One region of the Paenibacillus sp. JNUCC 34 genome, then DNA from elsewhere that is predicted to be linked to it. Evidence: predicted binding sites of a transcription regulator. Region 1 holds the regulator's gene; each other region holds the start of a gene.
The links. Region 1 encodes Rex, which represses fermentation and respiration genes when NADH is low (regulators of the CRP and FNR family bind a similar motif). Its sites were predicted from a motif close to TTGTGAAATATTTCACAA; they were not measured.

Region 2: the regulator Rex is predicted to act here: its motif matches at 3,538-3,555, upstream of nadA (quinolinate synthase NadA).
Region 3: the regulator Rex is predicted to act here: its motif matches at 5,835-5,852, upstream of nirB (nitrite reductase large subunit NirB).

What each region holds. Positions count from the first base shown of each region.
Region 1 is NZ_CM177770.1:3,718,677-3,728,972, forward strand. Features, by position in the region: gene AC2TF5_RS17350 (AAA family ATPase) at 1-145, opposite strand, end outside; gene AC2TF5_RS17355 (hypothetical protein) at 138-671, opposite strand; gene AC2TF5_RS17360 (cell wall elongation regulator TseB-like domain-containing protein) at 918-1,436, opposite strand; gene AC2TF5_RS17365 (amidohydrolase) at 1,465-2,766, opposite strand; gene AC2TF5_RS17370 (redox-sensing transcriptional repressor Rex) at 2,753-3,406, opposite strand; gene dinG (ATP-dependent DNA helicase DinG) at 3,452-6,316, opposite strand; gene AC2TF5_RS17380 (tetratricopeptide repeat protein) at 6,452-7,081, opposite strand; gene panD (aspartate 1-decarboxylase) at 7,199-7,582, opposite strand; gene panC (pantoate--beta-alanine ligase) at 7,575-8,465, opposite strand; gene panB (3-methyl-2-oxobutanoate hydroxymethyltransferase) at 8,462-9,340, opposite strand; gene AC2TF5_RS17400 (biotin--[acetyl-CoA-carboxylase] ligase) at 9,653-10,296, opposite strand, start outside.
Region 2 is NZ_CM177770.1:5,971,889-5,982,184, reverse strand. Features, by position in the region: gene tilS (tRNA lysidine(34) synthetase TilS) at 1-695, shown strand, start outside; gene hpt (hypoxanthine phosphoribosyltransferase) at 753-1,292, shown strand; gene ftsH (ATP-dependent zinc metalloprotease FtsH) at 1,394-3,463, shown strand; gene nadA (quinolinate synthase NadA) at 3,693-4,631, shown strand; gene nadB (L-aspartate oxidase) at 4,667-6,283, shown strand; gene nadC (carboxylating nicotinate-nucleotide diphosphorylase) at 6,273-7,148, shown strand; gene AC2TF5_RS27580 (type III pantothenate kinase) at 7,145-7,909, shown strand; gene hslO (Hsp33 family molecular chaperone HslO) at 8,019-8,903, shown strand; gene AC2TF5_RS27570 (peptidyl-prolyl cis-trans isomerase) at 8,926-9,876, shown strand; gene cysK (cysteine synthase A) at 10,156-10,296, shown strand, end outside.
Region 3 is NZ_CM177770.1:3,887,042-3,897,337, forward strand. Features, by position in the region: gene adhE (bifunctional acetaldehyde-CoA/alcohol dehydrogenase) at 1-873, opposite strand, end outside; gene AC2TF5_RS18270 (Crp/Fnr family transcriptional regulator) at 1,191-1,910, shown strand; gene AC2TF5_RS18275 (formate/nitrite transporter family protein) at 2,001-2,822, opposite strand; gene nirD (nitrite reductase small subunit NirD) at 2,887-3,207, opposite strand; gene nirB (nitrite reductase large subunit NirB) at 3,226-5,667, opposite strand; gene AC2TF5_RS18290 (hypothetical protein) at 5,910-6,653, opposite strand; gene AC2TF5_RS18295 (winged helix-turn-helix transcriptional regulator) at 6,799-7,122, opposite strand; gene AC2TF5_RS18300 (ThuA domain-containing protein) at 7,479-8,207, opposite strand; gene AC2TF5_RS18305 (sugar phosphate isomerase/epimerase family protein) at 8,256-9,224, opposite strand; gene AC2TF5_RS18310 (Gfo/Idh/MocA family protein) at 9,285-10,296, opposite strand, start outside.

The DNA of each region.
Region 1 (10,296 bases):
CGCCCTTCATCTTGGCAATAAAGAAAAGAGATCCTACAAGCATAGCTGCAATGAGGATTGGAACAACATTCATACCAATGAATGCAAGGAATACGAACAGCACAGGGATGAAGCCAATCAATACTTCCTTGGACCACTTAGGCATGGTTCCACACCTCCATTTTGCCGGGTTGGCGTGGCAAAATTATGAACTTGCCTGACTTGCCGTCGGATAAACTTACATATACGTTCTGGTCATCAATTTGAGCATTTGCTTTCAAATTAGGTGAGTTTTTTGCCAGTTCATCCAAAGATATCTGTATATCGGTGTACTGCTTGTTATCCATCGCTTGGGCTACTGACAGCATAGCCTTCTCCCACCATTGGTCCAGCTGCTCGGACGAGTGATCTTCCACCTCAAGCTTCAATGTGCGTTTACCGACAACCGACTTGCCTTCCTTGTTTATATGTTCGACTAGACCCCGTAAATTCGTTTCGGGTGCTAAATCAAGCTTAAAAGTGACTGTATCCTGTGTAATATCTATTTGAGAGTTTTTCACTCCATCATACTGTGATACCACATTGGCCAGTGGATTCTGAAGAGCCATTTGTCGATACAGAAACCAACCGCCAAAAAGCACCGATGCCGATATTACGACCGTCAGAACGATAGGAACAATGCGTAATTTCAATGAAGTTTCCTCCTTGTTATATGATGTGTATAATTCGTATATCATATTTGATATAACAATTATGCGTATAGTAACACTACTTTCAACCTGCCTGTGGAATACAAATAAGAGTATATCACATCTTATATACCTTTTTCATTTAAGTCTGTGAAAATATTTAAAACTATTTTATCCAAATTTTACGTAAACGCTTACATAAAATCTTGTTATTTAACACTCCGCCTTTTGATGGAGTGTTAAATTTTGCTATTGATTTGGTAGAATAATGTCTTCACCGATCTGATTTCCATCCTGAAACCGATAAAACCTATATTTCGTCTCATTGTTCAGCTGGTATAACAGTTGCCATGCGTATTCTCCTTCATACATACCTAGAACAAGCCTTTCAATTACCGAACCAGGCAGGTCATTCTTAATCTGATTACGCATTTGAGCTTCCGACATTCCACCGCTCAGAGGTTCGCTGTGTACAGCTTTGGCTCCATCCAGTGGTTTTTTCTCTTCCGTAAACTTCACCCATACGACGATATCCTGGTTTTCCGTATCCTTACCGGTAACAACCCAGTAAATGCTCTCTTTATCCCATACCGATTTATAAGTTTTGTCTTTCTTCATCAAACCGCCATATTGCTGAGCCGCCTTGATAGCCGCGTTCTCTTCCGACCATTTACCAGACATTACATTTGAATAATAAATCTGAATAGACAGCAATATGAGCAGAAAACCGGAAATGCCAAGAAGTATCCACTTCGTTTTTTTCTTCAATCTGCGTTCCTCGCTCCCTTGTTATTCCCTAGAGGGTCAACAGCCGCTCGAACGCACTTTGGGCTTCACGGCGAATCTTTTCTTCATCCAATGTAAGGCAAACTCCGTTTTTGACGACCTGTTTACCATCTACCCAGACATGCTCCACGTCCTTGGCACTAGCTGAATAAACCGCATGCGAGATAAAGTCCGTATGAGGCAGAAAATGTGCCTGATCGGTATTTAACGCGATAAAGTCCGCTTTCATGCCGGGAGCCAACGTCCCAACACCGTCTAAGAATAATGATTTCGCTCCGTATTCTGTTCCCATACGCAGTGCTTCCACAGCAGGAACTGCTGTCGGATCACCACTAACACCCTTATGAATAAGAGCAGCCAGTCTCATTTCCTCAAACATATCCAAATTGTTGTTGCTCGCAGGACCATCCGTTCCCAGTGATACGGTAATTCCCGCTTTAAGCAGCTCCGGTACCCGGGCGACACCGCTTGCCAGCTTCAGGTTGCTTCCCGGATTGTGGGATATCGCTACCTTATGAGCCGCCAAAATCTCAATCTCTTCATCCGTTAAATGAACTGCATGCGCAACAAGCGCCGGACGTGAGAAGACGCCGAGCTTTTGAAGATGGGCTACTGGCCGTACCCCATAATCCCGAACATTCTGCTCGACTTCAGTAACTGTTTCCGACATATGGGTGTGAATCGGCAAGTCCAGATCGTGAGCAATCTGCACAAATTTTTCGATGTAATCCGGAGGACATGTGTAAGGCGCATGCGGCGAAATCATCGTCGTGATACGTCCATCAGCTTTACCGTGCCAGTCCTTAGCAAATGCTGTAGCCTCCCCCAGCTTGTGATTCTGAACATCTGGAGGACACAAACCGATTACACCGCGAGTAAGTACACCACGCATACCGGATTGCTCAGTTACGACTGCTACCTGATCCATATGATCATACATATCAAGGAAGGTCGTTGTACCGCCTTTCAGCATTTCGATCACAGACAGCGAGGTACCCCAATATACATCATCAGCCGTAAACTTCGCTTCCATCGGCCACATTTTCTCCTGAAGCCATACCTGAAGAGCCAGATCATCCCCGTATCCACGAAGAAGCGACATCGCCGTATGACCATGCGTATTCATTAGACCAGGCATGAAAAACAGATATGTGCCGTCGATAATCTCCGTATCTTCCTCAACCTTCGGCTGTTCTTCACCGATATAGGTAATGAGATCGTCTTCGATGACCATATATCCGCGCAGAACCGGCTTTTCATTCTGAAGTACAGCAAAGGTACCGTTTTTAATCATCCATTTACGCTTCGTCATGATCGCCATCTTCCTTTCCGTTATCTAAATAATAAGCCAGACTCTGCAAATCCGTCGTGAAATCAGCTGTATGAATCCGGATGTGCGGAGGAGCTTTCAAGATCGTTGGCGCAAAATTCAGAATCGCTTCAATACCGGATGAGATCAGTTTATCCGCTACATCTTGTGCTTCGACATCAGGAACGGTAATAATCCCGATCCGGATTCCGAACTCCTTAATAGTTGCCGTCAATTCTTCCATCGACTGAACGACTAAATTGTTGATTTTAGTGCCGACTTTTGGAGTATAAGCATCGAATATAGCTACAATCTTCATATTGTCTTTCAAAAAAGCGTTGTAGTTGGACAGAGCGTGTCCAAGATTACCAGCACCCACCAACACTACATTAATCTGCTGGTCCAGCTTAAGAATATGACGGATTTTCTCGATCAAATATGAGACGTCATAACCAATCCCTTTTCTGCCAAAATCGCCAAAATAGGCAAGATCCTTGCGGATTTGCGCCGGGTTTAGGTCGAGCTTCTGTCCAAGCTCCTGTGAGGACACCGTTGCAACCTCACGAAGATGAAGTTCGTTCAGGTAGCGCAAATATACGGGCAGTCTGCGAACCACGGCCTCCGAAATTTTATCCGATTTCATGCATGCTCCCCCTAATCATAAACTCAAAGTAATTATTTTCAATTCTTATTGTATTGCCTCGTCCCCATGAAGCCATTCCGCAATGCGGGGAACCATCTGCTCAGTCCGCATATGTTCCATTTTCGGGCCAGGCAGTGAATATAAAAAGTATTTTCCATAATAAGATTCAATCACACGGGTATCATAAACAATTACAATACCTTTGTCTTGAGCTGTTCGCACAAGACGCCCGAAACCCTGCTTAAAGCGAATAACCGCCTGAGGTACGGATAGTTTCATGAACGGATTTTTCTTTTGCTGCTGCAGTAGCTCGCTCTTCGCTTCAACAAGGGGATGGTTCGGCGGTTGAAACGGTAGCCTTACGATAGCCAGGCATGTCAACGCCTCACCCGGAATATCGACCCCTTCCCAGAATGAGCTTGTCCCAAGCAGCACCGATGCGCCGCTGTCCTGAAACCTTCGGATCAGCTTGGTTCGGCTTGATCCATCCATCCCTTGTCCGAGTACGGATATATCACTGGATGACAGAACTTCCTTAAGCGGATCATACACCTGGCGCAGCATACGGTACGAGGTAAACAATACCAGCATCCGTCCATGAGTCGCCTTAGCGGCATCTGCAAGTGATTGAACGAGTGTACTCACAAAGTTCTGATCCCCCACGGACCCCTTAACACTTGGGAAATCCCTTGGAATTAATAACAGTGCCTGCTCACGGTAATTAAACGGTGACGGAAGCTGCACGGTATTCAGCTGTCCCTGATCTGAAGCATCCTGCAGCCCAAGATTATCGATCATATACTGAAACGATTTATCTACAGATAGAGTTGCAGAAGTGAGGATGATACTACTTTTTTTATCGAAGAACAGCTCTTTCAACTGCGCGCTCACATCAACTGGCACGGCAAACATCTGCAGCGATTTACTACGGAAATTACCGTTCGCCTCCATCCAATAGACCACGCCTTCATCGTTCAGAGTCATGAAAAATTTCAGATTCTCCCGGTGCGCAGCCAAGTCCTTAAAGAGGCCATTAATATCGGTAATCAAACTGTCTGCACCATAATCATTCAGTTCTTCCCGAACCTCAGATGTTAGCATGTCTCCTTTGCGAACGACGTCTCCCAAGGTGACGTGAATCTGATTCTCTAACTCCGTCAAGCTTTCCCAGTCTTTTGGCTTCTTGGTTGGTGACAGTCGGAGTGTAAATTGTCCTGCATCCCCCGCAGAAGCATCTCCGCGTTCAGGAAGAAGTCCGAACAGAAGGTCGTTAAGCCGGTCCCAGCTCTCCTTGACAGTAATTAGATCAGGGTATAGCCGATCAATGACGCCCGTCCATTCCCCCGCCTTTTCGTGCGCCGACGTTTGAAGCAGTTGACGGAGTGCTGGCAACTGTCCATTGCGGCTATCCTTATAGAGACGTGTAAGGGTGTGTACCACCGTAAAATATTTCATATGGAGCCCGAGATGTTTACCCGCCACATCTTCCAAGTGATGAGCCTCGTCAATGACCAACCGCTCATACGACGGCAGTAGCTGATGATTTGCTTTTACATCGGTAAACAATTTGGAATGGTTCGTAATAACCACATCCGCAATACCCGCTTCATGCTTCGCACGGTGGTAGAAACACTTTCGGAACCATGGGCAAGCCCGTCCCAAACAAGAATCAGAATCGCTAGATACACTTTCCCAGAAGTCCCCACCACGACCACCAAGGTTCAGTTCCTCATCATCTCCGGTTTCAGTCTGGGTCAGCCATATGATCATTTGGGCTGCAATGATAATATCCTCTTTAGGTGTGTTGAAATCTCTTCTATTTATTTTATGTTCAAATTTTCTCAAACACAAATAATGCTGTCTCCCTTTGAAGACGGCGGCTTTAAATGGAAACGGGACTACCTTGGTGAGTAGCGGGATATCCCGTTCACGAAGCTGTTCCTGAAGGTTGATTGTATGCGTGCTAACCATTACCTTCTGCTCCTGTTTTACACTTTGGTATATGGAAGGAAGCAAATATCCAAGTGATTTCCCCGTACCGGTTCCAGCCTCAATCAGGAGATGCTTATCATCATCTAGTGCCTTCATGACTTCCTCAAACATAATGTCCTGAGCGTCCCGACTTTCATATTGAGGAAGTGTCTCACGTAAATTATTACGTACCTGGTTCATATACTGCTCAAAGGATAGCTCGGCTAGCGGATTATCCTCTTCCTCATCTCGCGCAGGTGCCATATCGGTCCAGTCCTCGATCGCCAGAGCAAATTGACGGAAATACGTGTAGTTGTCTGGATCCTGAATGGCCTGATTTTCCTTATCAGCCCGCATTCCATCGAAGAACCAGCTCAAATCACTGTCCTCATCCGCAAAAAGGTCGCTCAAACGCTGTATCGTAAGCAGTGGAAGCTGATCAAGCTCTTCCAGACATTTCAGAAGCACATAGGCGGTAGCAAGCGCATCGCTGTCCGCTTGGTGCGGACGGTCATGCTCTAAGCCGAAATAAGACGACACCATCCCCAGCTGATACGATGTCAGTGATGGAAAGCATATTTTCAAAAAATGTATCGTATCGAGTATCCGCCCGCTGAAAGGTAAATAACCACAACGGTCGAGTGCATTTTGCAAAAAATTAAAATCAAAGGCTACATTATGCCCCACAAGTACAACATCGTCGAGCATAGGTACCAGTTCCATCATCATCTCCTCAAGGGAAGGTGCAACAGCTACATCTTGATCCGAAATACCTGTCAAACCTGTAATAAACGGTGGAATCGGAATCCCGGGATTGACATAAGAGCCGTACACTCGGGAAATGCTGCGATCTTCATCGATGATGGCCAGCCCCACTTGAATGATTTCATCGGCTGACTGGTTGCCCGTAGTTTCAAAATCCAATACGGCAAATTTCATGTTCGTATAAATCCCTTTCATTCCAGTCTAAATAACAGCATAACAGATGTAACGCTGTTTGAACATTATGGACATAAAAAAGACGATGCCACAGACTCGGCGCTTCGAGCGGGCATCGCTTCTACAGACTGTTATTCATAACAATGAAATCAATTGACTTCCATACTGCAGTTCCCCGCGATTCTTGTGGCAAACCTCCAGATTAATCAGCGGATCCGGAAGAGTCGGGTCACTCTGTATCGCAAGCGTGAAATAATCCCGAGCTTGGTCTGTCCGTCCGTTAATCACCTGTATGCAGCCTAGAGCGTTATAAATCATGGCCTGCAATCTCTTGTCGTCCGCCAGCGGCAAAATCGACAGCAGATAACCTGAAGCCTCCACCGTCTCACCCAAATGCAGATGAGCCATGGCCGTATAGAGCCGAATCAGCAAGCTCTCCGGATATATGGCAGCAGCAGCCAAAAATTGGGCTAGAGCAGGTCTGAACATAAGGAGTTTGTAGTATCCTTGGCCGCGTATGAAAGCATCCAGCTGCATTTCCGGTGATTCGGTCGGCGGAAAAACCGGTGATGAAACTGCACTCTCACGGAAAATAGCCATCTTCTCTTCAAACCGAAGCCATTCATCAATGATACCTTCGCTCATACTCTTCAACATATTCCAGTTATGAATCAGCGCCTGTTTCTTGGGACCGTGTGCGGAAGGGTAATGCTTCACAATTTCATCTAACATGTCGTTCATTTCGTCGAATACATGTTGAAACATGGAGTGCATCCCACCCTTAGTGAAAAAATGAGATCAGTGCGTCGACCTGAGTTCATTTTTTGTTAAAGCTGATGTTTTCATTCCCGAAACAAGCGTTACATTTTGGAGTGAACATCTTTACCGAATCGTTGCATGAATCTCACGGTGCTCGGTTATAATCGGCTTGTTGCAGCCGTCTACAATAACAACTGTCGGTTTATGGTTCTCATATTCCTCTTTAGACATCATCGCATAAGAAATAATAATGACATTGTCACCTGGTTGAACCAGACGGGCAGCCGCACCGTTTAGGCAGATCACACCACTTCCGCGTTGGCCTGTAATAACATACGTTTCAAGACGCGCACCATTATTATTGTTCACAATCTGTACTTTTTCATTCTCAAGCAGATCAGCGGCTTCCATTAAATCCTCGTCAATGGTAATGCTGCCAACATAATTAAGATTAGCTTCAGTTACCGTCGCACGGTGAATTTTAGATTTCATCATTGTTCTAAACATGAGGATTACCCTCTTTCGTTTGGAATAGTGCATTATCGATTAAGCGTGTCTTGCCAAAACGAACAGCAAGCGCCAGTATACAGTCATTACCTGTTTCAGCAAGCCTTACCTCATTATCAATCGGCATCAGTTCAGGAAATGTAAGCACCTCAGCATAATCGATCTTCGCCATCGGCGCACCGGAAATAACTTCCGTAAGCAATCTGCGTACCTCACCAGCAGTAGCTGTGACTCCGTTCTTCAGTTGTTCCAAAGCCATATTCAGTGATCTGGATAAAACCAGCGCCTGTTCCCTTTCTTCTGCATTTAGATACACGTTGCGGGAACTGAGAGCGAGGCCATCCTCCTCCCGAACTATCGGACACGGTACGATGGTGACGTCCATATTCAAGTCACGGACCATCTGTTCAAGCACTGCAACCTGCTGTGCATCCTTCATCCCGAAAAAGGAAAAATCAGGTTTCACGATATTAAATAGCTTATTCACAACGGTTGTAACACCATCAAAATGTCCAGGGCGAGATGCCCCGCACAAGAGAGAAGTTAGTTCAGATACCGCCACTTTCGTTTTTGTCGGCTGAGGGTACATTTCTTGTACCTCAGGAATAAAGACGATATCTACCCCTTTAGATTCCGCGACAGCGAGATCTCTCTTCTCATCTCTCGGGTACGTTTCAAAGTCTTCCCCCGGCCCGAACTGAATTGGGTTAACAAAAATACTCAGCACAACGGTACCCGTCATTTCACGAGCCCGCTGCATCAGACTGCCATGGCCCTCGTGAAGAAATCCCATGGTCGGAACAAGCCCCACCGGGCCTGAAACCGTGCTGCGGCGATGTCCAATTTCTGCACGCAGCTCCTCAATCGTCCGAATTACTTTCATCTTGAACTCACCTTTTCTTTTTCGTTTCCATAAAGGGATGAGGAGGGCTTATGCGTGCCCTGAGCTGAAAAAACATGCTCCTCAGCAGGAAAAGAGCGCTCCTTCACTTCCTTTACATATTGAGAAATGCCTTCACGAATCAGTGTGCCGACATCTGCATATGTTTTGACAAATCTTTTTTCTCTATAGGAAGAAGTATATTTAAGCACATCATGGTATACAAGCACCTGACCATCACAATAACGCCCTGCTCCGATACCTATAGTTGGAATGGATAACGCCTTACTAATATCAGCAGTCGCTTCTTCAGTTACCAACTCGAGCACTATGGCAAAAGCTCCAGCAGCTTCCAGCGCCTTGGCATCATTCATCAGTCGTTCGGCATCAGCAGTGTCCTTGCCCTGAACCCGGTACCCCCCGATTTGATTTACTGACTGCGGGGTAAGTCCAATATGTCCTAGAACAGGTACACCGGCCTGTACGATCCGTTTGACAGTATCAGCAATCTCGGCACCGCCTTCCATCTTAACCGCATGGGCGTGGCCCTCTTGCATTAATCGGCGAACATTTCGAAGTGTCTCGTCCAGACTGCCATGGTAGGTCATAAACGGCAGATCCGCAACGATAAACGTATGTTCTGCTCCGCGTGCAACCGCACGAGTATGATAGACCATATCATCGATCGTAACGGGAATGGTTGAGTTAAATCCCAAGACGACATTGCCTAAGGAATCACCGACCAAAATCATATCAACTCCAGCTTCTTCAGCGAGCTGAGCGGAAGGGTAATCGTATGCGGTTAGCATACTGATTGGTACACCTTCACTTTTCATTTTTTTCATTTTAACAATGTTTAATGGTTGTTTGCCTGGCATGTGACACAAGCCCCTTTCACTTAATGTATAAAACGACAAAAAAACCTTTTAGCAAAAATACGCTAAAAAGTCCGAAAGGCAAAAAAGAGTCACTCGCGATCGTCCCTTCTGTCTCGGTCCTTTCGGCTCAGAGCAGAATCCAACGTAACCGGCAAAAGCAGTTATGAAGGTGTTCCTTAAAGTTCAATTCTGTCCCCAGAGTGCAGTTCTTCCATAAGAAGATACCGCCTCTGAACACAGTATAACAAATCTTTTTATTTTTTTCACCTTGTTTCATCGCGAGTAACTAAGCACAATTTTCTTACGTACGATTTACCGTTGCAGTGTAATATCACCTGAAAAAACAGGAATAAGCTCTCCATCCCCATTTCTTACGAGCAAAGCTCCAGAAGGATGTAAACCGACAGCCGTTCCATTCATTACGCCCCTTGGAGATTGGACGCTGACTTCACGGTTCATCGTAACCGAAGATGCTTCCCACAGCGATGCGATGGGCTCAAAGCCTTGCTCGTTATATAATCCGTATAGAGACTCCATTTCATTCAGAATCGAACAGATCAATTCATTTCGGTTAATATTGTGACCACAAACCATACGAAGCGACGTCGCAATCGTCTTCAACTCATCCGGGTAATCCTCTTCCTTGAGATTTACGCTGATGCCAATTCCTGCAATACAGTATCTGACAACGTCATCCTCGGTGGCGGACTCCAGCAGAATTCCGCATATCTTCTTGCCGTCAATGAGCAGGTCATTCGGCCACTTGATCCCTGCTTCCACACCGGTTGTCTTCTGGATCGCTCTACGGACAGCAACACCCGCCAGTAGCGTCAATTGCTGCGTCAGATGGAGCGGCTGTGTCGGACGCAAGATTAAGCTCATCCATATTCCTTTACCGAATGGTGAATAAAACTTTTTCCCCATACGTCCTCGTCCACCGGTCTGTTCTTCAGCAA
Region 2 (10,296 bases), 2.3 Mb from region 1:
ATGCTTACCGCTCCCTTGTTAGGGAGATCGATGGAAGGACGTCTTTTGACGCACCTTCCTTTTTGGGCTTACATGTCGCTTTACAACGGCGTTTGATTAAACTAATATTAAATTATCTGTCGGCAGACCAGGAAAATACGGATTTCGTTAAGATTGAAACGGTCCGCCAAGGAATTTTGCAGGATCGCCGGACCAATTGGCGACTGGATTTAGGGGGAGGATTGACCTGTATCCGTGAATACGGAGAGGTAAGCTTTTGCCCTAAGCCGCTTGCAGGACAGGGGAAGTACATATATCAATTGAATTCCCCCGATGGACCGGATCTGGTTCTGCCGGAAATCGGTAAAATTTTAAAGCTTGCACTTGTGGATGGAGAGAAAATGAGGGATGGCATAAAGTTGGCTTCAGGAGAAGCTTCCTTTGATGCGGATCAGCTACTTTTCCCTTTAACCGTACGCTGCAGGCAGCCCGGAGACAAGATGAAGGTCATGGGATTAAACGGCAGCAAAAAGGTGAAAGATATTCTCATTGATGAGAAAATCCCTCCTTCTGTACGTTCCACGATCCCCATGGTGTGCGATGGCTCAGGTAGCATCGTATGGATTCCGGGTGTAAGACGCTCTGTTCACGCTGCCGTTGGGCGGCATACAACATGTATTCTCCGCATGGAACTCGTGAATGCGGAGAAAGCGTAAAATGGGAATGGCCCGTTTTACACTTTCATAGTATAAACACGTAGGAGGTTCGCTCAGTTGCAGAATGACATTCAGGAAGTGCTCATCACCGAAGAAGAAATACAGGCTAAGATTAAGGAATTAGGGGAAAAACTCAGCGCAGAATATGAGGGACGCGATCCTTTGGTGATTTGTGTTCTCAAAGGTGCGTTTATTTTTATGGCAGATTTGGTTAAAAACATTACGGTACCGATGAAACTGGATTTCATGGCGGTGTCGAGTTACGGTGCTTCTACGAAATCATCTGGTGTAGTTAAAATTATTAAAGACCTGGATGAATCCGTTGAAGGCAGAGACGTACTGATTGTCGAAGATATTATCGACAGCGGTCTGACGCTCAGCTACCTGATCGACCTGCTCGAGAACCGTAAAGCCAAGTCGATTGCTGTGGTGACTCTGTTTGATAAACCGGCACGCCGGACTGTAGACTTGCAGGCAGACTATGCCGGGTTTGTTCTTCCGGATGCGTTTGTCGTAGGATATGGACTCGATTATGCCGAGCATTACCGGAACCTCCCCTACATCGGGATTTTGAAACCGGAAATCTACAGCAACTAAATACTACGCCGGATCACGGATCACTGCTCCATCCCGCATTGTTGAGATGGTCAGACAGGCTGTGGTAAAATATCTTATGTGTCTTTGAGAGGAGGTAGGGGATGAATCGGTTCATCCGGAATTCTGGTTTTTATTTGATTCTATTTTTAGTCGTGGTGGGCATTGTTCAATTCGTTACCAATGGTAACGAAGTAGCCGATACCCCTAGGTATGATCAACTGCGGCAGGAAATTAAGGCCAACAACATAAAAGAAATGACGGCTCAATTTGATGGTTATGCTTATCTTGTGACCGGTAAATATAATACGCCTGTGGGCGAGAAGAAATTAGAGAACTTCTCGACCTATATCCCGGCTACGGATGCTGCGATGGAAGAACTCGTTGCGGCGAGTGATCATAACAAAGACATCCAATTTACCGTTAAGAAAATGGAAGGTCAGAGCATTTGGCTGACATTGTTATCTTCTTTTATTCCGCTCGTGATTATGTTTGTTCTGTTCTTCTTCCTGTTTAACCAGGCACAGGGCGGCGGCGGCAAGGTAATGAACTTTGGTAAGAGCAAAGCCCGTCTATATAATGAAGAGAAGAAGAAGATTACGTTTGAGGATGTAGCGGGAGCGGATGAGGAGAAGCAGGAGCTTATTGAAGTTGTCGACTTCCTGAAAGATCCGCGGAAGTTTAACACAGTAGGTGCCCGTATTCCTAAAGGTGTACTTCTCGTGGGCCCTCCGGGTACCGGTAAGACCCTCCTTGCTCGTGCAGTCGCAGGCGAAGCAGGAGTGCCATTCTTCAGTATATCGGGTTCTGACTTCGTCGAAATGTTCGTCGGTGTCGGTGCATCCCGTGTTCGTGACTTGTTTGAGAATGCGAAGAAAAATGCGCCTTGTATCATCTTTATTGACGAGATTGATGCGGTTGGTCGTCAGCGTGGTGCCGGACTTGGTGGCGGACATGACGAGCGTGAGCAGACACTCAACCAATTGCTCGTTGAAATGGACGGATTCGGAGCTAACGAAGGAATCATTATCGTAGCTGCGACGAACCGCCCGGATATTCTCGACCCAGCGTTGCTTCGTCCAGGTCGTTTTGACCGTCAGATTACGGTTGATCGTCCGGATGTGAAGGGCCGTGAAGCGGTATTGAAAGTACACGCACGTAACAAGCCGATGACGAATGATGTTAAACTGGACATCATTGCGAAACGGACTACCGGATTTACCGGTGCTGATCTGGAGAACCTCTTGAACGAAGCGGCATTGCTTGCTGCACGCCGTAACCGGAAAGACATCTCCATGCGTGAGGTGGATGAAGCGATTGACCGCGTTATCGTAGGTACGGAGAAACGCAGCCGCGTTATCAGTGACCGTGAGAAACGTATTGTGGCATATCACGAAGCAGGTCATACCATTGTCGGTTACTTCCTTGAGCATGCCGACATGGTGCATAAAGTAACGATCATTCCGCGCGGACGCGCTGGTGGATATGTTATTATGATGCCGAAGGAAGACCGTATGCTTGTAACGAAACAAGAGCTTCTGGACCGCGTTACCGGTTTGCTTGGCGGCCGTGTAGCGGAAGAGCTGTTCATCGGAGAAATTGGAACCGGTGCTTACAGTGACTTCCAGCAGGCAACAGGCATTATCCGAAGCATGATTGTGGAATACGGTATGAGTGAGAAACTCGGACCGATGCAGTTCGGAACGTCGCAAGGTCAAGTGTTCCTGGGCCGTGACATCGGGCATGAGCAGAACTACAGTGACCAGATCGCTTACGAAATTGATCAGGAAATGCAGCGCTTCATTAATGATTGTTATGAGAAATGTAAGCAGGTGCTCACTGAGCATTCCAAGGAAGTTCACTTAATTGCCAATACACTCCTTGAAGAAGAGACTCTGGAGCTTGAGCAGATCAAGCAATTGATCGAAACAGGTGCACTGAGTGGAAAAGATTCAGGAGAAGGCGGTCAAGGACCATCCGAGAACGGAGAGCCTGTTATCGACAACGTTGGTGATATTCGCGTCCGGATCCAAGGCAAAGAAGAAGGCGAACGTCCGACTTCTGGCGAAGAGATCCAGAACAGTCCGATGGACCATCAGGATTCTGAACGTAAAGATCCAGATGGCAAAACACCTCCGGGTGATTCGGACAACGGTAGCGGTAGATTATCATAATAAAAGCGGTAAAAACACCGCATGACGAATAAAAACAAAGAACCGGAGAACGATCATTCGTTTTCCGGTTCTTTTTGTGCTTCTTGTCACATTGACAGTCTTTCGAACCTTGTGTACATTAGGTGATAAACAAAAGGTGCTTCCTTTCACAAGGGGATAAGAGCATCTTGAAGCACTGGTTCACCAGCGGTCATGTAGGCCGTAAATACACAAGGGGAGAGGGTCGCTCGTGGAAGCTTTGGCGCTGGAGCGTAAAGCGGAACAAAACCGTGAATTGCGCGAACGATTAATGCAGTTGAAGAAAGAACGCAATGCCATTATTTTGGCGCATTATTATCAGCGGGATGAGATACAGGAGGTTGCGGATTTCCGGGGAGACTCTTTCTTGCTTGCCCAAAAGGCAGCACAGACGGATGCGGATGTCATCGTATTTTGCGGTGTTCATTTCATGGGAGAAAGTGCGAAAATTCTTGCACCGAACAAAACGGTTATTATACCCGATGAGCGTGCGGGATGCCCCATGGCGGATATGGTCAACGTCGATGGACTGCGTAAGCTGAAGGCACAGCACCCAAACGCCAAGGTCGTTACATACATTAACTCATCCGCGGAAATCAAGGCCGAGACAGACATCTGCTGCACGTCTTCTAATGCCGTAAAGGTCATCCAATCCGTTGATTCTGATGAAATTATTTGGGTTCCTGACAAAAACCTAGGACACTATGTTCAGCAGCATACCGACAAGAAACTCATTATTTGGGAAGGCTACTGCAACACACACGACATGTTGACCGTTAAAGATGTTGTGGAGATGAAAGCCAAATACCCGAATGCTGAATTTGTCGTTCATCCGGAATGCCGTCCAGAAGTCGTTGCAATGGGCGATTTTGTGGGCAGCACCACCGCTATACTGGAATACTGCAGGCAATCCTCCTGTAAGGAGTTTATTATAGGCACCGAAGATGGAACCGGATATCAGCTCCGTCTGGATAGTCCGAACAAATCGTTCCATTTTGCGACCAAGTTTCTTGTGTGTCCTAACATGAAAGTAAATAATCTTAAAAAGTTGGTCAAATGTCTGGAGACGATGAAACCTCAAATCTATGTGCCGCCGGTTGTCGCGGAAAAAGCCAGAACTTCATTAGAGCGCATGTTACAAGTTAAGTAGCATGCGCTACTCTTCGCTAAAGACAGGTGAGTCACGTGATACCGCAATATTTGATCGATTTTGATCTGCAGGATTTGCCGGTAGTAGAGACGGACGTAATTGTGGTCGGTTCCGGTATTGCCGGATTATACACAGCGATTGAAGGAAGCACTGACCGCAAAGTTCTGCTGATCACCAAGAAAACACTGATGGAGAGCAACACTCGCTATGCCCAGGGTGGTATTGCTGCTGTGACCGCAGAGGATGATTCTCCGGCGTATCATCGGCAGGATACCTTGTTGGCTGGGGCCGGGCTTTGTTCTTCTACTGCTGTAGATGTACTGGTCAATGAAGGTCCGGCCGGTGTTCAGGAGCTGATCCGGTTAGGTACTACGTTTGATGTGGAGGACGGGGTAATTGCTCTAACCAAGGAGGGGGCACATAGTCACCGGCGCATTCTACATGCGAACGGGGATGCGACAGGTTATGAAATTGTTCGTGCACTTTCCAAGCAGGTCGAACATCTTCCTAATGTGACCGTGTGGGATGATCATTTTGTTATTGACCTCGTTACTCAGGAGAACGAGTGCCTGGGTGCTCTGGTGCAAATGCCGGATGGCAGCCGTGTATTTGTGCGGGGCCAGGCGACGGTGTTATGCTCCGGTGGTGCAGGGCAGCTGTATCGTTACACAACGAATCCGGAGGTAGCCACAGCAGATGGAGTTGCTATGGCTTATCGTGCCGGGGCCGAGATCAGGGATATGGAATTCATTCAATTTCATCCGACGGCGCTCAGCTATCCAGGCGCACCAAGATTTTTAATCTCGGAGGCAGTTCGGGGTGAGGGTGCGTATCTACGTAATATCAAAGGCGAACGTTTTATGGACCGATATCATGAACTGCTCGAACTTGCTCCACGAGACATCGTTGCCCGGGCCATTGTCAGTGAAATGGAAGAGACAAGGTCGACGTTTGTCTATCTCGATATAACGCATGAATCGCGGGAGATGGTGAAGCACCGCTTTCCGACCATATATGAAACGTGTATGCGTTATGGACTTGATTTGACCACAGATTGGATTCCCGTGTCCCCTGCAGCGCATTATATGATGGGGGGCGTCAAGACTGGCTTGCACGGTGAGAGCAGTATTTCCCGGTTATTTGCTTGTGGGGAAGTATCGTCCACCGGCGTACATGGTGCCAATCGGCTGGCGAGTAACTCTCTGTCTGAGGCACTAGTATATGGGCGGAGGATTGTGGATCAGATAAGACAGCTTCCGGAGACTCCTGCGGAGCTAGTACGGCTGTCTTTCAGCTGGCAGCGTAAGGAAGCGCCGTCCCAGGCGATTGTTGAACGCCGATTGAAACTGCAGAAAGTTATGGTTCGGTATGCCGGCCTACGTCGCAGTAAGGATACCCTGCTGCGGGCAATTGATGATCTCAATCGTCAGCTACCGCTGTTTCAGTCCGTACTGACGAAACGGGAGGAATATGAGTTCGCGAACATGCTCACAAGCTCAATGCTGGTCATTCAGAGTGCGCTGCATCGTGAGGAAAGCCGGGGAGCCCATTACCGTGAGGATTTCCCACAGCGGGATAATGAAGGATGGCGCAAGCATATTGTTCATGTTTGGGATCAAGGAATGACGGAGGAATTCAGTGATGATGTTTAATGGATATAATGAGAGCTTGGCGGACAATATCCGGGCTTGGCTTCAAGAAGATGTCGGATCAGGCGATATCACCACGATGACGACGATCCCAGAAGGGCATGAATCGAAAGCAATTATCCATGCTAAAGAGGCGGGGATCGTGGCAGGCATGCCAGCTGCGGAACTCGTTTTTGACATTGTGGATCAGAGCCTTTCCTTTAAGGCCCATGTCCGGGATGGTCAGTGGGTGGATAAGGGGGATGTGCTGGCTGAGATTGAGGGCAGTACACACCGGATTCTGACTGGGGAGCGGCTTGCGCTTAACCTGCTGCAGCGACTGTCCGGCATTGCTACGAAGACACGGGCATTTGTGGATGCTCTTGAGGGGCTGCCGACAAGGCTGGTGGATACCCGAAAAACAACCCCGGGCCATCGTATGCTGGAGAAATACGCAGTGCGTGTGGGCGGAGGAGCCAATCATCGGTTCGGTTTGTATGATGCGGTAATGATAAAGGATAATCATATTAAGGGAGCCGGGGGAATCACTCAAGCGGTCAGCCGTGCGCGCAGCAATATTCCGCACACCATGAAGATTGAGGTTGAAACGGAAAGTTTGGAGCAAGTGAAGGAAGCTTTAACAGCCGGAGTGGATATTATTATGCTTGATAATATGGATCCGGGTATGATGGCGGAAGCCGTACACCGGATTAAAACCGATGCACCTCATGTTACAACTGAAGCTTCCGGCAATGTAACGCTTGAGACCGTACGAACGATAGCGGCATCGGGTGTAGATGTCATTTCCGTAGGACGGTTGACGTATTCTTTTAACAGTTTGGACATCAGCTTAGATTTAAACGCCAAGAAAGGAGGCGGAACATCATGATTTTGGTTGTGGACGTTGGAAACACAAATATTGTATTAGGTATTTATCAAGGAAAGGAACTTCTTCATCATTTCCGGATTAGTACCTCGCGTCAATCAACAGTAGATGAGTACGGAGTACTGATTCATAATTTGTTTCAAATGTCTAAAATATTGATAAGCGAAATAGAAGGGGTTATCGTTTCTTCGGTGGTTCCACCGCTGGTGGGGGTGGTGGAAGAAATGTGCCTTAAATATATTAAGAAAGCTCCGCTTATTGTAGGCCCGGGAATCAAAACAGGTCTGAATCTCCGTTACGAAAATCCTAGAGAAGTCGGAGCCGACCGCATCGTTAATGCGGTGGCAGCTGTCGAGCAGTACGGGGGCCCATTGATCGTTGTGGACTTCGGAACGGCAACGACGTTTGATTGTATCGATAGTAAGGGGAACTATCTTGGGGGCGCTATTGTGCCGGGAATCGGCATAGCAACTGAAGCACTGGTTCAGCGTGCATCCAAGCTGCCACGTGTTGAGCTGGAGAAGCCGAAGAAGGTGATTGGCCGCAATACCGTTCACGCAATGCAGGCAGGCATTATTTTTGGTTACGCCGGCCAGGTGGAGGGGCTTGTGAAACGAATAAAAGCGGAGATGGAAGCGGACAATGTGAAGGTTATCGCAACCGGGGGGTTGGCTGAGCTAATCGCCAGTGAATCGAACTCCATCGATAAGATCGACGCAATGCTTACGCTGGAAGGACTGCGGATCATCTACGAACGCAACTAATTCGTAAGTCTCAAATTTTATAGAAGATCAAACAAATAGACAAATGCAAGAGTTATATATAACGAGGGTTTTGTGAAATTTAACAACAAGAGAACAAGGAGGCTGTAAGATGGACAACCACAAAGACCGTATACTCCGGGGAACGGCGATGGGAGGCAAAATAAGAGCCTTCGCCGTACGAACAACGAACCTTGTAGAGGAACTGCGGCGCAGACATGATACTTTTCCCGTCGTAACAGCCGCTTTGGGCCGGACTGTCTCAGCTGCTGCCATGATGGGCAACATGCTGAAAGGGGAAGAGCGTCTCAGTATTCAAGTTCGCGGAGATGGCCCGATCGGTTTGATTGCGGCTGAGGCGAATGCATACGGAGAAGTTCGAGGCTATGTGAACAACCCTCATGTAGAGCTGACGAACATCCGCCCAGGCAAAATGAATGTAGCAGCAGCCGTCGGAACAACAGGCTATATCCATGTCACTAAGGATTTTGGGTTGAAGGAACCCTATCGCGGCAGTGTACCGATCATATCCGGTGAGCTGGCAGAAGATTTCACGTATTATTTTGCCGTATCTGAGCAGACGAACTCCGCTGTCAGTCTTGGTGTCCTCGTTTCGCCTGATTATACCGTAGCTAACGCAGGCGGGTTTATTATTCAGCTGCTGCCTGGTGTGACAGATGATGAAATTACAGAGCTGGAGAGAGCGTTAAGCCAGATTCCGCCAGTTACAACACTTCTTGAAGAAGGACTTGAGCTCGAGGATATTTTACGCCGTATTTTGCCTGATGTAACCATTTTGGAAGAAACAGAAGTGCATTTTAACTGCGATTGCTCCCATGAACGTGTAGAGCGGGCTCTGATCAGTATGGGACGGGAAGAACTTGAACAGATGATCCGCGAAGATCGCAAGGCGGAAGTTACCTGCCACTTTTGCAATGAAGCATACACGTATGATGAAGACCAGCTAAAATCCGTTTTAGAGCGGGCCAAATCTTAAGGTATTGGGATGAGCAACCGTAATGACGAGACAAGAGAAGGGATTATGGGTAACCGTCATTGTCTTGACTGCAGGTGTGTTATTTATGGGGAGCTGGATATTTTTCTCCGAGGTTCAGGAAGTGAATAAAAAACCTGAACAAGATCCGCCTGCCGTCGCATCTGTACAAGACAGGGCGATTACAGAAGCAGAGTGGACGGAAGAGCTAAAGAAGAGGTACGGCAGCGAAGTGCTGATGACGATGATGAACCGTCAGGTGGTTGCTCTGGAGGCTGATGCCACCCATATTAAGGTCACTCCTGAGGAGGTTGATCGGGAGCTTGAGCGGATCGGTCAGGGCTACGGCTCGAAAGAACGGTTCCTGCAAGAAATGGAGCAGCAGCTTGGTCTGTCAGAAGAAATGCTGAAGGCCGAAACGGAATATCGGCTTACTTTGGAGAAAATAGCGACAGCTGACGTTAAAGTTGACGATGCGGAGATTGATCAATACCTAAGTCAGCATCCGGACCAATTCCATCCCAAAAACCAGTTCAACCTATCCATCATTAAGGTGGATACGGAATCAGAAGCGGATGAAGTACTGGACCAGCTGGAGAACGGTGAGGATTTTGCCTCTCTTGCTGCTGAGGTATCTATTGATGAATATACCCGGGATAATGGAGGCGAGCTGGGATTGGTTGAAGAAGGCGATCCCTTTCAGCCGGAGGCGTTGATGGAGACCGTGTTATCTTTAAACAAAGGGGATATTGCTGGTCCAATTAATCTGGAGGACAGCTATGCGATCGTTTATGTTGAGGATATCTTAGTTCCTGAAACGCCGGATGAGAGTTTAATCCGGGAGACGGTACACAAACAACTTGCGCTTACGCAGTCCGTTTCTCTTTCTGAGCTTGAGCGCCAGCTCCGGGATAAATATGCAGCCCGTATTGTGGCTGGTGTTCCTTTAGCACAGCACAACACAATAATTAATTAAAACAGGCCTTTGCAGCGGAGTGATTCCCTTGCTGCAAAGGCTTGTTTTATTTGGTAACAAATATTAAATGTTTTCTAAGACAGACTATGCTGTTTCTTCTTATTGACAAGGATAAATAAGGTTGATAATATGAATGTATAAAAACCTAGCGAATTACTCGGATATTAAGAAAGCGGAAGTCGGACATGATTTACGGACCAGCTTCTTCGTTTTCTCAATCATACAACCAGATAACCGGATATTTACGAATTCTAAAGCGAATCAAGGGAGGGCTTTATTATGGCTAGAGTAGTGAACAGTGTAACAGAGTTAATCGGTGGAACACCACTTGTCCGTTTGAATCGGATCGTTCCGGAGGACAGTGCGGAGATATACCTGAAGCTGGAATACCAGAATCCGGGCTCGAGTGTTAAGGACCGG
Region 3 (10,296 bases), 170 kb from region 1:
CTTCGCCGCTTCTTCTTTGTTCACGAAGTAGCAGCCGCTCGCGATCATTTTTTTCTTCACTTGTTCAAAAATAGTTTCTTCTATAATAACAGCCTGTTCCGATGCACAGATCATGCCGTTGTCAAACGTTTTCGAGAGGATGAGGTCATTGACCGCTTGATCAAGATTGGCCGTTTTTTCAATAAAGCAAGGTACGTTCCCGGGTCCTACACCGAGTGCCGGTTTCCCGCAGCTGTACGCCGCTTTTACCATGGCCGATCCGCCTGTGGCCAAAATGCAAGCTACGTCAGGATGGTTCATCAGGACATTGGTCTTTTCCATAGACGGTTCGTCGATCCATTGAATACAGCCCTCCGGAGCACCAAGTTTTACTGCAGCATCCAACAAGATCTTCGCTGCTTCACGGCTGCAGGCTTGTGCGGATGGATGGAAACCAAAGATGATCGGGTTTTTCGTCTTGATGGCAATAAGTGCTTTAAATATTGTCGTTGATGTCGGATTCGTTACTGGGGTAATCCCCATAATGATACCTACAGGCTCAGCAATCTTTTGGAAGTTGTCATAAGAGTTATCTTCAATAACGCCAACCGTCTTATTGTATTTAATACTGTTATGAATATATTCGGTGGCAAACATGTTCTTGATGATTTTATCTTCGTATACTCCACGGCCCGTTTCCTGCACAGCCAGTTTAGCCAGATGCATATGCTTATCCATCCCTGCCAGCGCCATAGCATTAACGATCTTGTCGATTTGTTCCTGATTAATGTCAACAAACTGTTCTCTAGCCTTGTTTGCCTTGTCAATTAAGCCTTGAATATACTCACCTGCTGTTTGCTGTTTCACCTGAGCGGCTTCATTCTTAATGGCCATTTCCCTCATCCTCCTGTAAAAAAATGTTTATTATCTCTCTACACATCGATCATATCACAGGCTTCCCCAAAAAGATAGTGAATTTTTTCACATACTTAAAACTTTTTTCAGAAACTCGATTGAAACGCTTTCATTTCCATCTCTTCAAAATTGTCTATGTTGTCTTACACTACATTATCTATGTTTCAAGTGAAAATAATCACAACGTTTGAAAATTCGCCACTTTTACCTTTGCTTTCTGCCCCACAAGTGAATGTATTCACGTTATAATTAATTTAAATTTAACAGAAAATATTAGGGAGTTAGGGGATAGCGACATGAGAACAATGGAGACTGTCATGGAAACCCAAGGGAATACCAGCTGTTTTTCGGAGCAAAACCTCAACCGTCTGCTCGTAAGTATGAAGGATCGTGTGATACCGGAAGGATCCCATTTGTTCTGGGAAGGCGATTTTTCCGACAAACTTTACTATATCAAACGTGGACGTATTAAATTAACCAAATCGACCGATGAAGGCAAAGAACTTATCCTATATATGTATCAAGCCGGTGATATGGTTGGTCAGGCCGATCCGTTCTTCAGCACTAAACACAGCTTCTCGGCTGAAGTGTTGGAAGAAAGTGAAGTCGGCGTTATTGAGCATAAGGATCTCGAAATACTCATCTGCCAGCATTGCGATTTCGCCATCGATTTCATGAAATGGATGGGGATTCATCACCGGATCACACAAACGAAATTCAGAGATCTGATGATGTACGGTAAGCCCGGCGCGCTCAGTTCGACATTGATCCGTCTTGGCAACACCTATGGGGAAGTTCAGCCGGACAACTCGACTCTGATCAATAAAAAAATTACCCACACCGATTTATCCAATATGATTGGTGCTACTCGTGAGAGTGTAAACCGTATGCTGAGTGATCTTCGCAAAAAAGGAATTGTTGAATATATAAGTGGAATGATTGTGATCAAAAACTTGGGAGCCCTGCAGGAAATCTGTCACTGTGAGCTGTGCCCACTTGAGATCTGTCGTATATGATCTCACTACCGCAAAACACATTAGAAACTTATAAAGACGCTCGATGGTAATCGGGCGTCTTTATTGTTTTTGAGTATATTGCAGCAGAGCTTATTTATGGGAAAGATCCTGTTCGTTCACGTACGTTTTTGTCTTTTTATCTTTAACCGGGGAGATAAACCAGTAAGCCATACCTACGAACAACCCACCACCAATAATGTTACCCAGTGTAACCGGGATCATGTTGTTTAACCAGCCGGCAATCGATACAGTTTCCGGATGTCCTGGCAACATCGTTGCGAGAGACAAAAGCGTCATATTCGCTACACTGTGCTCATAACCCGTAGCTATGAAAGCAAACAGACACCACCAGATGAGAATGAGTTTGGCTGTTTCTTCTTTTGCACGGGTTCCCATCCACAAGGCAAGACAAACAAGCCAGTTACACAATATACCACGGAAGAATAATTCCATAAAAGGCGCATTCATTTTGTTGGCTGCCGCCGTAAAGATTACATGATCTGATGGAATAGCCTTAAATATGCCTGTACCCCATATCAGCAGACTGAGCAGTACAGCTCCGCCCAGATTGCCGAGAAATACGATCACCCAGTTTTTCAATGTGTCTCCCACGGATGTTCGTCCAGCAAGAGTGCTCATCGTAAAAAACATATTGTTACCGGTAAACAGTTCTGCTCCGGCAAAAACGACCAGTGTCAGTGCAATTCCGAAAGAAGCTCCCATCACCAAAGTCTGAAACGGTGAGCCTGCAGCTGCAAACGGCGCCCCCAGCTTAAAGATAAGAATGATTCCAATTCCAACATAAGCGCCGGCCAGCAAAGCCGAAACGAAGTATCGGATCATACTGGCGTTCATATGTTCTTTCTTTTTGACGGCCGCCTCAATGATGCTTTCCACTCCCTGTGTGAACATAGGGGTACCTCCTGTTATGGTTTTCTCTGTACTTGGTATTATACAGCTGATCAGCTGATTTCCCCTATACGGCGATTTGTACCACATCTCCCTCTAACCGGACTGGGTAAGTCCGGACCTGACCACTATCGGGCGCTTGCACCTCACCGCTTTCCAAGTCAATTCTCCAGTCGTAAAGCGGATCATATAGATACTGACCAGATACAATCCCTTCAGCCAATGGGCCACCTTTCGGATGTGGGCTTTTATTCTCCAGAGCAAACAAACGACCATCCGATGTGTGGAAAACGGCAATCTCTTCATTCCTGATTACCACAACTTTTCCAATACGCATCATAAACTCATCCTTTTTTCCAACATCAATATACTCGCCTATCATCGTCATGTTTTGGTCTCCTTTACTCTATTTATCCGCCCCTGCGAGATTAGTATCCTGAAACATGGCTGCAAGCACTTGTTTATCATTCAGCACTTTCTTCCATGGTTCCTCGACCTGCCGTAGCGCGACCTCGATTCTTTCCACCAAAGCCTTGCGCTCTTCATGGTCTTCAAGAATGGTTTTCTTGATGTTGTCCAGACCTACACGTTCCACCCATTCGGAGGTTCTTTCCAAATATTTACCTGTTTCTCGGTAATATTGGATAACCGCACCGCATATTTCAAATAACTCCTCATCGGTTTTCACCTTGCAAAATGCGTCTGCGATACGTGCCTTGATTCCTCCGTTACCGCCAATGAATATTTCCCAGCCTCCGTCATTCCCGACAATGCCGATATCCTTCGTGCAAGATTCGGCACAGTTACGCGGACAGCCATTCACAGCCATTTTAAACTTAGCAGGAAGATCCAGTCTCTCGAATTTTTTCTCCAGCAATGCTCCTATACCCATCGAATCTTGTGTACCAAACCGGCAAAATGTCGAGCCTACACATGTCTTAACGGTACGAAGCGATTTGGCGTAAGCATAACCCGACGGCATATCGAGTTCTTCCCAAACCTTCGGCAGATCTTCCTTTTTCACACCGATAAGATCCAGACGCTGTCCACCGGTCACCTTTACGACTTTGACATCATATTTAAGCGAGACGTCCGCAATTTTCTTCAAATCTTCCGGTGTTGTCACTCCGCCATACATTCGTGGAACAACAGTGTATGTGCCGTCCTTCTGGATATTAGCATTCATCCGCTCATTAACGAAACGCGATTCCTTCTCGTCCTCATAGGTTTCCGGATAAATCATGCCGAGATAGTAGTTGATTGCAGGACGACATTTCGAGCAGCCTTCAGACTGGCTCCACTCCAGCACATTCATAACTTCACCGGTTGTTTTTAGTCCTTTGGCACGGATCTCAGCTACGATCTCGTCACGACTGAATGGGGTACATCCACAAATCCCTTGCTTCGCAGCACTTTTAAAACCATCACCAAGCACGTATTGCAGGATCTGTTCGACAACCGGCTTGCATCCGCCGCATGAGCGAGTAGCTCCTGTGCACGCCTTGATTTCGTCCACCGTGGTCAGTCCTTGAATCGTTACCGCATCTACAATCGTTTTCTTTGTCACCCCGTTACAGCCGCAAACAATTTCTTCATCAGCCATACTTTCAACCGAGGCTCCTTTTTTGTCGCCTCCCCCACAGCAGCCCGTTCCCATGACCGTACCATAGATCTCTTCTGTCATCTGCGCTTCTTGCTTGATCAGTTTTTGCAGAGCCGCCGACTCGGTCACATCTCCGAATAAAACAGCGCCGACAATCACGTTGTTCTTCAGCAAAATTTTCTTATATGTTTTTTTCCACTCATCTTTAGAAGCAATGACAGTATGTTCCGGACCTTCAATAAATTCACCGGCCGAGAAGACATCCACGCCACTGATTTTCAGTTTGGTCGATACAACCGAACCTTCATATGGTAGGGTTTCCACTCCGCATAAATGCTTTGCAAGCACCATACCCTGCTCAAACAACGGAGCCACAAGACCGTAGCATACACCCCGATGCTCATCACATTCCCCAACGGCATATACATTCTCCATGGAAGTCTGCAAATAGTCATCGACCACAATACCGCGATTAACTTCAATCCCACTCGCCTTAGCTACGTCTACATTCGGTTTAATACCAACAGCCATGACAACAAAACCGGCTTCCAGTTCAGTTCCATCATTAAATCGCAGCCCCGTTACCCGATCTCCACCCAGTAACGCTACGGTCTGCTTGCCCATGGCAAACTTGATGCCTTGACGCTCCAGCTCAGCTTGCAACATAGCCGATGCATTGTGATCAAGCTGGCGTTCCATGAGGTCATTCATCAAGTGGACAACCGTGACATCCATGCCGAGATTAACGAGTCCCTTTGCAGCTTCAAGGCCGAGAAGACCTCCGCCGATCACCGCGGCTTTCTTGTGCTCTTTAGCAGCCGTAAGCATCTGGTTGCAATCTGCGATGTCACGGAATCCCACAACACCCTCTTTATCGCTTCCAGGCACGGGCAAAATAAACGGATTAGAACCTGTAGCAATAATAACACGGTCATACGGAACTGTAAGACCATTCTCGGCTACAACAACCTTGTTCTCCTCGTCAATCTTGGTGACCGTTGTTCCCGTATGAAGTGTGATATCATTATCTTTGTACCAATTCCAATCATTCAGTACAATATCATCTAACGTTTTACTACCTTCCAGAACGTAAGACAGCATGATCCGATTATAGTTGGGGTGTGGCTCACTGCCGAATACGGTAATGTCATAAGCGCCACCTAATTTTATGATTTGCTCTACCGTGCTAATACCCGCCATGCCGTTACCTATGACCACTAGCTTTTGTTTGTTCTTGCCAGTCATGATCTTTTCCTCCTTAAAAGGTCAATCCAACCCACTTGATTTCACTGTTAGCAAGCCATCTCGTGTTTAAATTCGATCGTTTTATTGCATTCATTTCCATTTCATTGATCTTATACGGTCATTATACATTTAAAATTTAATTGTTATTGTGATTGAATTCACTCCAATTGTGAATATTTTCACACCATTTTTAACAATTGCACAAAAAAAAAGACAGCTTATGCTGTCTCCTTTATTGGTGCCTATACGATCAAAGCTTTCATGTAAGTACGGCCACCCTTAGGAATCTTCAAATAGGGACGGAGGCCAGAAAAACCTTTAGCACTCAGATCAACCCCCGTCATCCAATTTCCGGAGACGCTGGCGCCTTCTGACTGCATCACAAGAGAGGGTGCAGATATTCGCTCCTGATACAGAGGAATTCTTGTTTGAATTGTCTTGAAGTCTTTCCCCCTTTCTTTCAAGGGGACAGGACTTATATAAGTAGGGACAAAATAATCTGAAATGACCTCCATCTCTTCCTCGGTAAAAAACGGCTCATCCCCAAGAAACGGTTGGAACAGTCTAATTTCCTCAAATTGTGACCAGATCACCATCTGCAGCAATCTGCCTGGAAGCCCTTTGTCGTGAAACGTGCGGCCAGCCCCATCTCCTGTTTCAAAAGATGACTCTCCCTCCACTTGTGTCGGTGTTTCCGAAATTACCGAAGGGTGACTGTATCTTTCACATCCAATACATTTCCAGCCCTTCGGGCTCTTGACCCATTTTTGAAATATTCCACTTTCCAGATCCCCCTCCCAAAGCTCGGGTTCCTTCAGGTTGCGGCTCATTCCAGTCATTGCAGTCCACAAGGAATCCGGCATATAGCGGTCCAAAAGATCCTGGGTTTTGTCATAAATATGCTGCACTCTTATCGAAGCCCTCTCAAGCTCGGCGGCTTCCTCTTGTCCATAATGAATGTGCGGTAGTTTAACCGAATTTTTCATAAAGGCTCGCCTCCTTAAGTGCTTTAGGGCTATTTTTCCAATTATACTATATTTGACTGATTCTGGTGCAAGTCCGCTTCAATCGACGGCAAAAACCCTGGTTAAAGCAAATCTGCCTTGCACCAGGGCTAACGCTAAGGATATTTCATTTTACTTCTGCCCATTGTTCCGCCCAGTTCGAAATCTGTTCCATAACAGGCTGCAAGGCTTTACCCTTTTCAGTCAGCTCGTACTCAATACGAACCGGCGTCTCGGGGTATACATGTCTGATTAGTATTCCTTCGCTTTCCAAATCCTTCATTCGTTCGGACAGCATCTTGTCGCTCATAGACGGAATGAAGTTTGAGATATCCTTAAAGCGTTTCGGACCACTCATCAGTGTCTGGATAATTAGTCCATTCCAGCGCTTTCCAAGGAAGGCGAAAGCAGACTCGAAACGGGGGCATAAACAGAGATTTTTAACTTCCATATCATTTCACCTCTTTACAGAGTCACAATAGTTGCCGTAATACATAAAACTTACAATAAGTTAGTACATTTAAATTTTAGCATATTTTTATGGAACTGAAAACCACTTGCCTGTTTTAACTTCAAAATGGTGATTTATTGCTTGGTCATTTGAGCCAATATTTCGAGATCAGACTCAATAACTTGGGACAATTTTCTATTATACATTATATCTGCTGAACGGAATAGAGGGAATAAGTCCATATTGAAAATACCCAAAAGAAAATTGCGATATAGGAAAGCAAACTCCAAGAAGTGCATACTTTCCCATACCTAAAAAAACGACTGCCGAAAGTCGGCAGCCGTTTATGATGTTTATTACACAAGAGCGCCAAGCGGACGAACAGGCTGGCTGTTTCCGAATACAGGTTTAACTGCATAAGAATTAGCTGCTGCCCATCTGATTCCGTTGGAAATGACTTTTAAAATTTCGGGATTGTAGTATGTCGGATATGTCTCATGACCTGGGCGGAAGTAAAAAATATTTCCTTGTCCGCGCTTAAAAGTACAACCGCTCCGGAATACTTCCCCACCCGCAAAGTTGCTAATAAATATCAGCTCATCCGGTGTAGGGATATCGAAAAATTCACCATACATCTCTTCTTGTTCAAGAATGATTTGGCTGTTCACTCCTGCTGCAATTGGATGTGAAGGATTGACAGACCACAAAATTTCTTGTTCTCCCACCTCACGCCATTTCAAATCGCAGCTCGTTCCCATCAGCGCTTTAAACGGTTTGGAGAAGTGCCCGGAATGAAGCACAACCAACCCCATGCCTTCCTGCACCCGTTTTACGACCTTGCTTACAATCTCGTCATCCACACGGTCATGAGCCATGTGACCCCACCACAGCAGCACATCGGTCGAGTTCAAAACTTCATCGGTTAAACCATGCTCCGGCTGATCCAGCGTTGCTGTCCTAATGGTAAACTCCGGACTGTTCAAACCTTCAGCCAAGGCCATGTGGATGCCTTCCGGATACACCCGTTTAACCTCATCATGAATATTCTCGTGAACGAACTCGTTCCAAATGGTTACGTTTAACATGTTGCTGTTTCCCCCTAGTTGATTACAAATCCGCATATTTTACGCGGTTTACACCCACCACATATCGCCAAGCGGTTCTTCGATCAGCACTTGCTGCAGGTTTTGAACGGCTTTGGAGAAGCCTTCCTCAACAGACATCAGACCATCTTCATGCTCAATACTTACTACATAATCATATCCAACAAGACGCAGAGCACTCATCATATCGGCCCAGTCTTTCAGATCATGACCGTAACCTACGCTACGGAATTGCCAAGCGCGATCCATCATATTAGTGTATGACTGCATATCTGTCAGACCGTATTTATTCACGTTTACTGGATCGATTACCGTATCTTTTGCATGGAAATGGTGAATCGCGCCTTCACGTCCCAAAATTTGAATCGCTTGCACCGGATCGATGCCCTGCCACCACATATGGCTCGGGTCTAGGTTCGCACCGATGACTTCTCCTGCCGCTTCGCGCAGACGAAGCAATGTTGCAGGTGTATGAACAGAAAATCCACCGTGAAGCTCCAGTCCGATCTTCACGCCGCGATCAGCTGCATATTTACCCCATTCACTCCAATACGGAATGACTTTATTCTCCCACTGCCAATTTAAAATTTCCTGGAAATCATTTGGCCAAGGTGCTACAGGCCAGTTGGGATATTTCGCATCCTCATGGTCTCCCGGGCAGCCCGAGAAGGTATTTACAACCGGAACTTCAAGCTTTTCAGCCAGTTCAACCGTTTTTACATAAACGTCATGATATTCCTTCGCGATCTGTTTTTGCGGATGCAGCGGGTTACCGTGACAGCTCAAAGCACTAATAATAAGACCTCGGGATTCAACCGCATTTTTGAAATTCTTTAAAGCCGCTTCGTTTTCCAACAGTTCTGCCGGATTACAGTGTGCGTTTCCGGGGAAACCTCCTGTACCGATTTCCACTGCTTTTAGACCTTTTGAAACGACATAATCGAGTGCATCCTCCAATTTACGACCACTCAACAGCACCATAAATACTCCCAGTTTCATAGGTACCCCTCCTGATTCAATGTTTAGTACATTGCTTGTTTGTATTATATCTTCAAAGACTTAGTCTTCAAAATAAACTGCTTTACCACTTTTAGCAGACTCATAGATAGCTTCAAGAATTTGAGTTACGACAAAAGCTTGCTCCGGCTTCACCACCGGCTCTTTATCTTCCAGAACCGCCTCGACCCACAATCTGGCTTCGCGGTCTGAGTCGGATTCGGCAGAACCACTGTAAAATGCAACGCCACCTGCACCAAGGTCTATGTTCGTTTCATACAGTCTGCTCATTTTCTCTCCGTTAATCCGCAGGCCTTCCTTCATATCAGCCCCACCTTCGGTGCCAGCCAATACGGTTTTCGCTTCACCTGTTTCGATCACGTTAAGAGCCCAGCTAGATTCCAATACAATGGTTGCCCCATTGTCCATAGTGATGAATCCGAATGCGGAATCTTCCACTTTGAACTCTTTGGGATCCCATGGTCCGAATGCATTCGCTGCGTTCTCACGTTGACCCAGCTTGTGGAACGTAGACCCCATAACACTTTTCGGCTTGTAATTATCCATCAGCCACAGGGTTAAATCAAGCGCGTGAGTACCGATATCGATCAACGGTCCTCCACCCTGCTTCTCCTCGTCAAGGAATACACCCCACGTCGGAACAGCACGGCGACGGATAGCCAGTGCTTTACCGTAGTAAATGTCTCCCAGCTCGCCATTATCACACATTTCCTTCAAGTACAGGCTGTCGTTACGGAAACGGTTCTGGTAACCGATCGTCAGCTTTTTCCCGGTACGCTTCGCAGCTTCCAGCATTTCTTTTGCTTGGGCAGTTGTTTTAGCCATCGGCTTTTCACACATAACATGCTTCCCGGCATCGAGTGAGGCAACAGTAATCTCAGCATGGGAATCATTCGGCGTACATACATGGATTACATCCAGACTTCCGTCTTTAAGCAGTTCCCGGAAATCGGTATATACTTTCGCGCCCTCTGCACCAAACTCCGCAGCCGCTTTTTCCGCACGCTCCGGAATAATGTCGCAGAAAGCTACCATTTCGACTTGCTTTTGCTTC